4 regions of the Paenibacillus sp. PK1-4R genome follow, and region 4 is predicted to be linked to each of the others. Evidence: predicted binding sites of a transcription regulator. Region 4 holds the regulator's gene; each other region holds the start of a gene.
What was found. The regulator LexA, encoded in region 4, represses DNA repair genes until DNA is damaged. The targets are predictions, from matches to a motif close to CGAACATATGTTCG.
Positions count from the first base shown of each region.

Region 1: addB (helicase-exonuclease AddAB subunit AddB) is a predicted target of LexA. The motif match lies at 1,256-1,269, and genes of this name have one in related genera.
Region 2: recA (recombinase RecA) is a predicted target of LexA. The motif match lies at 2,062-2,075, and genes of this name have one in related genera.
Region 3: QNO02_RS10135 (DNA polymerase IV) is a predicted target of LexA. The motif match lies at 1,521-1,534, and genes of this name have one in related genera.

Region 1 is NZ_CP126535.1:4,868,938-4,872,155, forward strand. It holds gene addB (helicase-exonuclease AddAB subunit AddB) at 1-1,191, opposite strand, end outside; gene QNO02_RS21190 (class I SAM-dependent rRNA methyltransferase) at 1,391-2,767, opposite strand.
Region 2 is NZ_CP126535.1:2,585,287-2,588,504, reverse strand. It holds gene QNO02_RS11360 (regulatory protein RecX) at 1-643, opposite strand, end outside; gene recA (recombinase RecA) at 928-1,992, opposite strand; gene QNO02_RS11350 (competence/damage-inducible protein A) at 2,235-3,218, opposite strand, start outside.
Region 3 is NZ_CP126535.1:2,307,667-2,310,884, forward strand. It holds gene cimA (citramalate synthase) at 1-1,093, opposite strand, end outside; gene QNO02_RS10135 (DNA polymerase IV) at 1,624-2,925, shown strand; gene QNO02_RS10140 (ferredoxin) at 3,043-3,218, shown strand, end outside.
Region 4 is NZ_CP126535.1:4,097,888-4,101,105, forward strand. It holds gene QNO02_RS17720 (hypothetical protein) at 1-223, opposite strand, end outside; gene QNO02_RS17725 (DUF896 domain-containing protein) at 349-558, opposite strand; gene QNO02_RS17730 (LysM peptidoglycan-binding domain-containing protein) at 654-1,031, opposite strand; gene lexA (transcriptional repressor LexA) at 1,328-1,954, shown strand; gene QNO02_RS17740 (aldehyde dehydrogenase) at 2,061-3,218, opposite strand, start outside.

The DNA.
Region 1 (3,218 bases), 770 kb from region 4:
GCGCCGAACAATATCCAGTGCGGAACGGATAAATTCAGATAATGGATGATGAAGTTCATTTCTTCTGCGGTCCAGAAAGACAGGCACGCCATAATCACTGAATAACGGTTCGGCTATATCCGCGTAGGTATCCAATTGGCGGACAAGTACCGCCATATCCCGATAACGCGCACCTTCGTTTTGCGCCAGACGCCGCATCTCACGCAGTGCTCCCTCCATCTCAGCTCGTCGGTTCTCCGCTGCAACCAGCCGGATTCCGGAATCAAGACCATCACTTTTCCACCGAATTCGGCGGTCGAAACCAGCCTCCAGATGAGCAAGTCCCGGACGATCCTTGTATCTCGGTGGAATCTCCGAATCTAGCACGGTTATATCGCTCGGTACACCCAGTTCGTCAGCCATCCCTTTGAGACGCGCGTAGGCACTTGCCGTAGGATAAAACAGTTCCAGTTCTCCAGGCAGTGCGCCGTGATCATAAGGACGATCCAATGTCAGTGCAATGGTCACGGAAGAGGACTGCAACATCAGCCGACCGATCACACTCATCTCCTGTGGTGTGAATCCCTGAAAACCATCAATCCAGATCTGGGCATCCTGCAGCAATGCACTTTCCGACAAACGATCTGTCAGCTCGGTCAACGTGTCTTCATCATCAATATACAAATTGGTCAATTCCTGTTCATAGTCACGATATATCAGATTCAAGTCATGCAACTTGTCCTCCAGAATTGGCGAAGTGAATGAGGTATTCCCTCCAAACATCCCTTCTTCCAGCAATGATGGATCAACTTCACAACGTTTAAATTCACTATATAAGTCATTTAATTCGCCTATAAAACCCAGCTGGCTGCCGGATGCACCAAACAGCTTTAATTCTTCCTTACGGCGCTGGATGACCTTATAGAGCAGCATCTTTTTGCCTTCGGCTCCGATCGGAATACGAGCAGAACCACCTGCTTCTTGCATTACACGATAGGCTAAACGGCGAAAGCCGAGCACTTCTGCACGCATGGTACCTTTAATTGCTCCAGAAGACACCAATGCCTGCTCTGTTCGAAAAGAACTCTGTTCGGGAACGAGCAAAATCAAAGGTGTTCCTTGCGGCTCCTTTTGAAGCAGGGATGTAATTTCCCGGGTAATCAGCGAGCTTTTGCCGCTGCCTGCCCGGCCAATAACAAAACGAACGGACATGTCTAATCCTCCAAACCACACGTACAAGATTTTAATTCCCAGTATAACATATCTGACTTGGTTCGGAACATACGTTTGCCACTATTCGGTAAAACCGGAGATCATCTCCGTTAACACAGTAAAACAGCAAAAAGCCCGCAGCTATCACACTGTGGACTTTTGACTTGATCTATACTTGATTGGAACGGAAATCATACAATTAATTCTTTTTACTGCGCACTTCGAAAATAGCAAATTTCAGGTAATGTCCTTCATCCACACCCAAAATTTGCGGGTGATCCTTACCGGCTGCTTTCCAGTCGATCAGACGAAGCACTTTGCCTGCATCTTCTGCTGCATCCGCAATCGTATCCAGGAAGAGGTCTGGACGCATATGATACGAACAGCTTGCTGTTACCAAATATCCGCCCTCATTAACCAGTTTCATTCCTTGCAGGTTGATATCCTTATATCCACGGCATGCACCTTTGACTGCTGATTTTGTTTTGGCAAACGCCGGGGGATCGAGGATAACGACATCGAATGTTTTACCGCCAGCTGTAAGCGCCTTGGATGTATCCACTTTCTGTTCGCCAGCACGCGCACGTGCAGTACGTTCATCCAGTCCTTTCACTTGTTCACGCAAGTACTGGAATGCGTCAGCAACGACGAATTCGACCCGGTCGGTGAAACCGTTCAGCTCCACATTTGTTCGTGCACTCTCAATGGCATGCTCCGAAATATCAAGACAAGTCACTTTTTTGGCTCCATACTTGCAAGCATTTAACGTGAAGCTGCCTGTGTGTGAGAAACACTCCAGTACGGTGGCACCATCCCAATAAGGGAATGTAACTACCTTACCGCTTTTATTCACAGGCAGGAGCTGCTCTGTGCCATCCTGCTCGGTCGTTTGGAGTGTGATTCCACTCTTGTAGCCCCACCCCTTCATGAGCGGTTCGATCGCTGCACGATTTTCGCGTTGGTCGAAGAAGTAACCTGTCTTCTGCCCTTCCACGATGTCCACTTTAATGAGTAGTCCATTTTCTGTAACGGTGACATGTCGTGGGCAATCTCCGTACAGCGGACCTTTGGTCTGCTCCAAACCTTCCAGTTCACGAATCGAGACATCACTGCGCTCATATATGCCTTCTGGCTGCATTACTTCAATGAGTGCCTGTACGATGGCTTCACGGCAACGATCCATGCCAAGTGTAAGCAACTGTACAACGAGGATGCTGCCGAACCGGTCAACGATCAAGCCTGGTAGAAAATCTGCTTCGCCGTAAACGAGACGGTATGCCTCTCCATCCTGGATAAAACGTTCCCGGTGACGCAAGCAATCGCGAAAACGCGCTGCAAAGAACGCCGTATCCATCTGTTCGGACTCCAGCGGTTGATAAGCTACAACTCTTACAGTGATCTGAGATGCAGGATTGTAATATCCTGTCGCCAGATAGCGACCTTGATGATTCAATACATTGACCAGATCTCCCGGCTCCGGGTTTCCGTCAACAGAGGCAATTTCATTGTTAAATATCCATGGATGGGCATGTTCAAGCCGCTTTTTGCGACTGCGTTCGAGTGTAACTGATGGCAAGGTAGATCCACTTCCTTTAATTTAATAGTTCAAAAGATAAGTTTTGTGCGGCGCGTAGGTGGCGTTCCGGTTACGAATCGATCTTCCGATCGCTGTTGTCTCCAGATTTTTTTGATTCCCTTTTTTAAAGGGAAAATCCGGAGACAAAGGCGCACGCTTCGCTTCTTCAGATTCGATTTCGCCCCCTCCACTACGCTTGCACGAATCACCGTATCTTTCGAATTGGGGTGCAGCAACTAGGTGGCGTTCCGGGTTCGAATTGATCTTTCGATCGTTGTTGTCTCCAGATTTTTTTTGATTCCCTTTCTTAAAAGGGAAAATCCGGGGACAAAGGCGCACGCTTCGCTTCTTCAGATTCGATTTCGTCCCCTCCACTACGTTTGCACGAATCACCGTATCTTTCGAATTGGGGTGGCACAATTAGATGGCGCTACGGCGACGAATTGTTCCT
Region 2 (3,218 bases), 1.5 Mb from region 4:
AACCACGTCTCATTAGGAAGGGAAGCGTTTTATTTTTCTTCTCTTTGACGTCCCCTTTGACCTGATTCCATTTTTTGCGTCCGGCACTCAAGGCAGTCTCAAATTCCGCATCTGTACTAATACCTTCTAGTGCCTCAACAATGAGATCATTGGCAATGCCCTTTTGACGCAGCTCTTGCCTTATCCACAGTTTTCCCTTCCGCTTGCCCTCCATACGCTGTCTTGTCCATTCCTTCGCAAATAGATCATCATCCACTAACTTCTCCCGCTCAAGGCGATCCAGCGTCTCTTCAATTAATGGTGCAGCAAACTCCTTCTGACGAAGTTTCTGACTTAATTCATGGCGCGTACGTGGCTTATGCTCCAAAAAACGCAGAGACTGTGCATACGTCCGCTGTCGCTCATCAGCTACAATGATTTCCTCCAGATCCTTCTTCATAAACGTATTGCCTTGAGTCATCCTGTATTTAATCATCACATCTTCAAGAACCGTAATGGAGTGGATACCAAAAGTGATTCGATAACGAGCTTGCCTGCTCTTCGTTCGTTCTACACGTGTAATAATAAGTTCTTCGTTGTCCGGAAATTGGGATAGGCCATCCTGTTCTGCTTCTTCATATAAATCCTCGTCATGTTGATCCATTCAGGTCTCCCCTTTCATAACATTTTCATTCTGACTACGCCAAGCACATCTCCACACATAAGACAAAGAACACTAATAATACAAAAGACCGGGAACTCTGCCCGGCCTTTACTCCACAGTTAGCGTGCTAACAGCCCCTGTCCATTGGGACAGGGGCTGTTAGACAGCATGAGCACTCCCACTACAATCCATTATCCAGATTGATCCAAGCTCAATCAGATAAGTTTACGGAGTCCAGTGGGAAACACCCTCAGGGTCCTCCCTACAAGGGAGGATTTGAGAGATTACTCGTTGATTTCAAACAATTCTTGTTCTTCTTCTGCTTCTTTTTGTTGCTCTTCACTAGTTGGCGCAGGAACTGCGGTAGTCAAGTTACTAGCTACCCGAATTTTTTGTTCAATGATTTCAGCAATGTCTTTATGCTCTTTCATGAACTGCTTTGCGTTCTCACGGCCTTGTCCTAAACGCTCGCCTTCGTAGGAGTACCATGCACCACTTTTATTAACGATATCCAGCTCTGTACCAATGTCAATGATACTGCCTTCTCTCGAAATACCCTCGCCATACATGATATCCACTTCCGCTTGTTTAAACGGAGGTGCCACTTTGTTTTTCACAACTTTAATACGAGTACGGTTACCAATCATGTCATTGCCTGATTTGATACTCTCAATACGACGCACATCCAGACGTACTGTGGAATAAAACTTCAGAGCACGACCACCAGGTGTTGTTTCCGGGTTACCAAACATAACGCCGACTTTCTCACGAAGCTGGTTAATGAAGATTGCGATTGTTTTGGATTTGCTGATTGCACCAGACAATTTACGCAACGCCTGAGACATCAAACGCGCTTGCAAACCAACGTGTGAATCACCCATTTCGCCTTCAATCTCTGCTTTTGGAACCAAGGCAGCTACGGAGTCAATAACAACGATATCTACTGCACCACTGCGTACAAGAGCTTCTGCAATTTCCAGCCCTTGCTCACCCGTATCTGGCTGAGATAGAAGCAATTCGTCAATGTTAACACCCAATTTGCTTGCATATTGAGGATCAAGAGCATGCTCGGCATCGATAAATGCTGCTTGTCCACCAACACGTTGTACTTCAGCAATCGCATGTAATGCGACAGTTGTTTTACCTGAGGATTCAGGTCCATATATTTCAACAATACGGCCTTTAGGCAAGCCGCCTGTTCCTAATGCAATATCCAAAGCCAAGGAACCACTGGGAATAATTTCCACATTCATATGAGTGGACTCACCCAGTTTCATGATGGATCCTTTACCAAATTGCTTCTCTATTTGACGGAGCGCCATATCAAGCGCGGCACGACGGTCTGACAATAAGCTCACACCCTTTACTGTTTATAAGATAATGATACCTTGTTTTAACACGTTTGCCAAGCTTTTTTTCGAACATACATTCGTTTTTTTGTAAAGGCCGAGGCGCCTCTTCCTCAAGGAAACTTTCCATTAAACAGAAAAAAGAACCGTAAACAAGGCTGTAAAGCCTAATTCTACGGTTCTTCCGTCTTCCTTAATTATACTTGCTTGGAACTGTAAATGCAATCGAAGCTATTAACTAATCAATCCATCGCCACAAGTTTTTGCCATAAGCGATAGAGAATCGCTTTGGCTGAACGAATGCGAACAGTCTCACGATTACCATTAATACGCAGCTCATGAATTTCCGTCTCTTTTCCACGTTCAGCAAGAGCGATGAAGACAAGTCCGGGTGGTTTACGTTCCGAATATCCCGGTCCAGCTACACCGGTAACAGCCAGGCCAAAATCAGCATCGCCAATCATACGGATCTGTTCAGCAAGCACTTTTGCAACCTCAGGACTTACCGCCCCTGGTGCATCTTCACCTTCCAGATAATCATGAGGCACATTTAGCAACTTTTCTTTAATTTCATTGGAGTAACAAACAATTCCACCTTTGAGCATTGACGCACTTCCGGGTACAGAGGTCAGACTTTGCATGACAAGCCCTCCTGTACAGCTCTCAGCAGCGCTGAGCGTCAACCCCATGTCAGACATCATGGTTACAATCGTGTACTCTATAGGCACATCCTCGTTCGCGTAGAGATGTTCTGTCAAACGCTCCCGAATCTGAACCTCCATCGCATCCAGCTTCAGCTTCGCCTCTCCCTCACTCGCAGCCTTCGTGGAGACACGTACCGTAACTTCGCCTTCGCTCGCGTAAGGAGCAATCGTGGGGTCTGTCTGCGCGTCAATCAGATCCAATAGTCGATCTTCCAAAGCAGATTCACCAATACCTGCGAATTTGAGCATTCGGGAATAGATTGGCATCTCTTCTGTGAGCACATGCTGGAACAGCCAAGGCTTGACTTCCTGTTCAAACATTGGAATCAACTCTTTAGGTGGTCCAGGCATTACAACATAATATTTGTCATTGTCAGAAATCGCATTTCCCGCCGCAAGTCCTGTTTCGTTGGCAAGAGGTGTGCCGCCATCAATAACGATCGCCTGACGTCGGTTATTCTCTGTCATGTCCACATTACGATCTCTGAAAAAGCTCTCAATTTTGTCCATTGCCATTCGATC
Region 3 (3,218 bases), 1.8 Mb from region 4:
TAATTTTCTCAATAATCTGACGTGAATTGGCACTGCTTGGATCGAACTCAAGCCCCAGTTCCTGAGCTTTGGATACAATGTTACTTTGTCCGGCAAGTTCCGAGACCAGCACACGTTGTTTGTTACCAACCAGTTCAGGCACGATGTGTTCATAGGTACGGGAATCCCGCAGGATGGCAGAGACGTGAATTCCACCTTTGTGAGCAAAAGCAGCATTGCCGACATAAGGCTGATTAATCGGCATATTTACATTGGCAATTTCGCTAACATAACGAGCCACGTTTGTAAGTTGTCTCATGGAATCCTCAGTAACACATTCATAGCCAAGTTTCAGTTGCAGGTTCGGGATGATGGACGCGAGATTGGCGTTACCGCAACGCTCTCCATAACCGTTCATTGTTCCTTGAACCTGACGGGCTCCGGCTTGTACAGCGCTGAGTGTGTTGGCTACAGCCAGTTCACAATCATTATGTGTATGGATGCCGAGATGTGCATGAGGCAGGCTTCTATGCAGTGTGGATACGATCTCATGTACCTCGTTTGGCATGGTCCCGCCGTTGGTATCACACATGACGAGCCAGTCCGCTCCAGCTTCGTGAGCCTTGGTCAAGACCGCTTGAGCATACTCTGGGTTATGTTTGAATCCGTCAAAGAAGTGTTCTGCATCAAAGATCACTTCCATACCATTTTGTTTCAGATAGGCGATGGAATCATAGATCATGGACAAGTTTTCTTCCAATGTAGTCTGCAAAGCGGTATGCACATGGAAGTCCCATGATTTACCGACCAGGGTTGCAGCCTGAGCACCAGATTCGATCATGCGCTTCAGGTTGGCGTCTTCACTAGCAACGCTGCCTTTACGGCGGGTACTGCCAAAAGCAACAACCTTTGCGTTCAGGTTTAATTCCTTGACTCTTTTGAAAAACTCAATGTCCTTGGTATTGCTGCCGGGAATTCCGCCTTCAATATAATGGACACCCAGGTCATCAAGCTTCTTGGCAATTTTGAGTTTGTCGTCTGCCGATAAGCTGACACCCTCCCCTTGTGTGCCGTCACGTAAAGTCGTATCGAAGATGGAAATGGCCTTTGACATGAAGATCCTCCTTTGAGATAAAGCGCTCTTTTAAAAGATTGGATTGTAAGTTGGGAAAGCTGTTAAGTACGTTAGTGGACGAATCCTTCGATTCGGCAACGCTACACTGTGTTAAATTGGGTGCGCTGATTTGTCCTAAAGTCGTCAATTTGTATAATTAATTATTATAGCACCATTATAGCCAAATGCTACATAGAAATCGCAGTTTCATGTAACAATTAACGGATTTTAGAGCAAAAAGAAGGATGTTAATGATAATCCGGATGTATGTTATAATTTATTATTGAGTTTTAATTGGAATATATGGAAGAAAAGGAGGGTTGATTTTGAGTTTTGTATGGGAAAATACGGTTATTGCGCTGATCACATTGATCCTTTTTGTGAGTGTAGGCTGGTTAATTATTCGGTCTCTGATCAGTTCTCGCAGAAAATAAATGTTCGTGACTGAATTAACATAACGGGTTTGATATACTATAGAAGAAAGAAATTCGTTTCATTAATTAGTGTGCAAGAAAGGGCGGGGGTTCATGATGTCTTCAGACGGCAATCCTCCAGCGAATGTGGATCAATACTACCCTACAGCCGGACGGGTGATTCTGCATGTCGATATGAATGCTTTCTACTGCTCTGTACATGAAGCCGAGGAACCAGATTTATATAGAGGAAAAGCAACGGCCGTTGCGGGCAGCAGTGAACTGCGAAAGGGTGTAATTGTAACCTGCTCATATGCCGCTCGTAATCGAGGCATCTCAACAGGTATGGTTGTCCACCAAGCCATGAAAAAGTGCCCTGATCTCATTGTGATTCGTCCTGATTTTCATTTATATCGTCAATATTCAAGAGCTTTCATGCAGATTGCGTATAGTTATACCCCTCAACTTGAGGCTACATCCATTGATGAATGTTATCTTGATATTACAGGTTCAAGGCAATTCGGGAATCCAATGGAGATTGCGGAGAGCATTCAGCGTAGAATCAAGGATGAATTGGGGCTGCCATGTTCCATTGGCATTGCACCCAACAAATTATTGGCGAAAATGGCTTCGGATCTGAAAAAACCGAACGGTATCTCCATTTTACGCATGAGGGACGTACCCCGGATTCTTTGGCACAGACCATGCAACGAGATGTTTGGCATTGGCAAAAAAACGGCTGAAAAGCTGAAAAAACTGGGCATTGAAACGATTGGTCAATTGGCCAAGTCGGATGAGAACATGTTGACCGAACTATTCGGAGTTAATGGAACATGGCTCAAAAATTCTGCGAATGGCATTAACCATTCCGCAGTTCACGCGGAACGGGAAGCCAATAAATCCATTGGGCATACAACCACTTTACCGGCGGATGTATCGGATATGAATGAGATTCATCGGGTATTCCTCAATATAAGTGATCAGGTAGCCAGAAGGTTGCGCAAGCACGAAATGTTCAGCCAGGGGATTCAGATTACGATCCGCACACCGGATATGAAGACAATCACCCGATCACGTCTAATGGAAGTTCCTACGGAGGATGCAGCGGTCATTTACCGTGAGGCCTGTAAACTATTTGAGAAGCATTGGGGTAGTGGCAAGCCTGTACGCATGCTCGGTGTGACACTTCAGAACCTGATTCCAAGAGAGGAATCCGCTGTACAGATGGACTTGTTCGAATATGAGCAGAAGCCCAAGAAGGACAATCTGATTCGGATTATGGATCAGTTACGTGATAAATTTGGTGAGAATGCTGTTGTGACCGCAGGTATGCTTGGAGACGATCCTTCCGTGCTGCTTCGTAATCATAAAGTGCGCGGTACTTCCCTGCAAAAAGATAACTTGCAAAGTCTTGATTAAATAGGGGATAATAAAGACTTGTGGTTGCAAAATGATTTGTAATTATCCTTACTTTGTATTAATATGTTTCTAGATAAAAACACTGTACGTTTCGAATTTTAGGAGGAGAGAATGTAAATGAGTAAATATACTTGGGTTGAAAAAGACACATGCATCGCATGTGGCGCTTGTGGAGCAACGGCTCCTGACATCTACGATTACGATGATGAAGGTTTGGCAGAAGTTATCTTTGACGGCGATGCTAACCATGGTATCAAAGCTATTCCAGACGACTTGTTTGACGATATGCAGGA
Region 4 (3,218 bases):
GCATGGTCACCCAGTCCCAAGTTGTCATTGGAGCTTGCACAAGGAATGTGCTCATAAACAGATACAAAAAGGCGAGACCAATCAAAAATATTGGGAACAACAAGCTGCGTCCCTTAAAGACTTCTTCACCTGGTGTACCTGTGATTGGTTGACCACTTTTTTTGCGTTGCTGATTTAACTGCTTGGAATTTTTCTTAACCGTTCTCTCGAACGAACGCGACATGAGAATCCCCCTTATGTGTCTTTGTATCGGCTTACATAATTGCAAACCAACATTTCCCCCTATAAATTGCACACTCAAAATAACAGGAAGAAACCTAAATATCATAATGATATCATTAGGTTTCGTTAGTGTTTGAGTTTGCCTTGGTGGCCTTTGTCATTCTCATCATCAACAATCTCAATGGTATCCAGTTGTTGTCTGAAATTGCTGCGAATATTACTCAAATAAATCTCTCTTAGCTCGGCACGTTCAGCAAGTTCTTCCTCCGACAATCCAGTGGACTTTTGCTTACGAGCCAATTCGTTAATGCGTGCTACCAGACTATCTATATCCAAGCTTGTCCCCTCCAAAAATACAAAGTCATATTAACTTTGCCATTATAAAGGCAGCTTGTCAAGCTGACACGCGTTAACACTCATTGATGTGCATTTTATTCTGCAAATTGCGGTAGAGCTAGTACTTGTCCCACTTGGATGGAAGTTGTATGAAGTTGATTCACTTTCTTAATTGCTTCTATATAAATACGTGTATCCATATTCGTAGGTTTATGTTCCAAAGAAATACTCCATAATGTTTCCCCTTGTGAAACGGCTATCTTTCCTCCAGGCAGAACATCATTCTCATTGCCAGCAAATACAGTTAAAACAGTGCTGCATCCAATAAATATAATCAAAGAAGTAATGGCTACCTTTAACATCCATGAAGAAATCTTGAAACGTGCTAAAACCTTCTTGTAGTTCCCTATGTTAGACTTCACCAGTTCCGAATTCATTGGTTCATAAATGCTTTGATAAGTAGAATATCTCATTAAATACCCGCCTCCAAACGTTTGTTCCTATCTCTTGAAATCAATATAACACGAACACTTGTTTTGTTCAATAGATTTTTAGAACAATTGTTCGCTTCTTTTTTGAAGGAGAAATACCTTAATTAAAGTTCTTTTGCAGAGCATTTGCAGTATTATGCTCTGCCTTTTGGACAAATTCGGTTCTAAAAGTTAAAAAACACTGATTTAATGCCATTTTATTTAGAACTTATGTTTGTACGAACGGAGGTTCTATGTTATAATTTTCCCAAACGTTACTAAAATGGGGTTGATACGGTATGTCGAAGATATCCAGCAGGCAGCAGGCTATTCTGGAGTTTATACGAAATGAAGTCCGGTTGAAGGGGTATCCTCCTTCCGTACGGGAAATTGGTGAAGCTGTTGGACTTGCTTCCAGCTCAACAGTACATGGACATTTGGATCGTTTGGAGAAAAAAGGTTTGATCCGACGCGACCCTACCAAGCCAAGAGCCATTGAGCTTTTGAGCCAGGAAGAATCTGAGCATTCTCATCAATTTGCTCATAGCGTTGCACGTATTCCTGTCGTTGGTAAGGTTACAGCCGGGGTTCCAATCACTGCAACCGAGAACATTGAAGACTACTTCCCTCTTCCTACACATTATGTAGGCGAACAGAAAGTGTTTATGCTTTCAGTAGTGGGAGATAGTATGGTGGAAGCTGGAATCGTTAACGGAGATTACGTTATTGTCCGTCAGCAGCAAACTGCTGATAACGGTGATATCGTCGTTGCAATGACTGAAGACGATGAAGCTACAGTGAAAACGTTCTATAAAGAGAAAGATCATATTCGCCTTCAACCGGAGAATGCGACCTTCGAACCTTTACGTTTGAAACACGTTAGTATTCTGGGTAAAGTCATTGGCCTTTTCCGAGATATTCATTAATATTTAACTCGAGTAACAAAACTAGATGCAATGAAATACGAAAAGAGGTTGCCCTGATGAACAGGACAACCTCTTTTTTTTATTTTTATATTGTTTTAACTGCTAATTATTCACTGCGTTTCAGAACACTCTTGTGATGCGAGAACACATCAAAGCTCTGTTGCCCGTGATATGAGCCCATACCGCTCTCCCCTACACCACCAAACGGGAGATAGTGTGAAGTCATATGAGAAAGTGTGTCATTAATACATCCCCCACCGAAGGATACTTGATTCAGAACCTGATCCTGCAGTTGCTCATCCTGTGTGAAGAGATATAACGCCAATGGTTTTGGCCGACGAACAATCTCATCCAGCATAGGGTTCAAGTCACTGTACGTAAATACAGGAAGAATCGGACCGAAGATCTCTTCTTGCATGACAGCTGATTCCCAGTTCACATCTCCAAGTACAGTCGGCTCAATCAGCAACTGCTCACGTACAGATCGTCCACCTATCAGCGTTTTGCCATCTGTGAGGAATTTCGATAACCGATCAAAGTTACGAGCATTGACAATATGCGGGAAATCAGTGTTCTGTAACACATCATCTCCAAATTTATCTTTGATCTCTGCACCAATCAGATTGATCAATTCATCATGAACTTGTTCATGTACAAGCAAATAATCCGGAGCAACGCAAGTTTGGCCTGCATTCAGGAACTTACCACGAACAATACGCTGGGCCACCAGCTTCAGATCTGCATCGCTATGGACAATAGCAGGACTTTTACCGCCCAACTCAAGAGTTACAGGAGTCAGGTGCTCCGCAGCTGCCTTCATCACAATGCGACCAACACCCGTGCTTCCTGTGAAGAAAATATAATCAAACTTCTCTTTCAACAATGCTGTGCTGGCCTCGACTTCCCCTTCCATAACTGCGATATACTCCTGAGGGAAGATCTCCTGAATCAGATCATACGTCAGACGAGATACGGCTGGTGTTAATTCAGAAGGCTTGATAACTGCACAGTTACCGGCTGCAATTGCTCCAATCAGTGGACCGAAGGCCAATTGGAAAGGATAGTTCCAAGGTGCAATAATAAGCGCCACTCCGTATGGTTCAGGGTAAATGGTACTCACCCCATCCGGCATAGCCGAATTGGTTGGAACTTGTTTGGGTGCAGCCCATTCCTGCAGATGTTCTAATGCAAAATCCAGTTCACCCAGAACAATGCGAATCTCGGAACCGTAAGCTTCCGCCTCAGATTTGTTCAAATCTGCCCG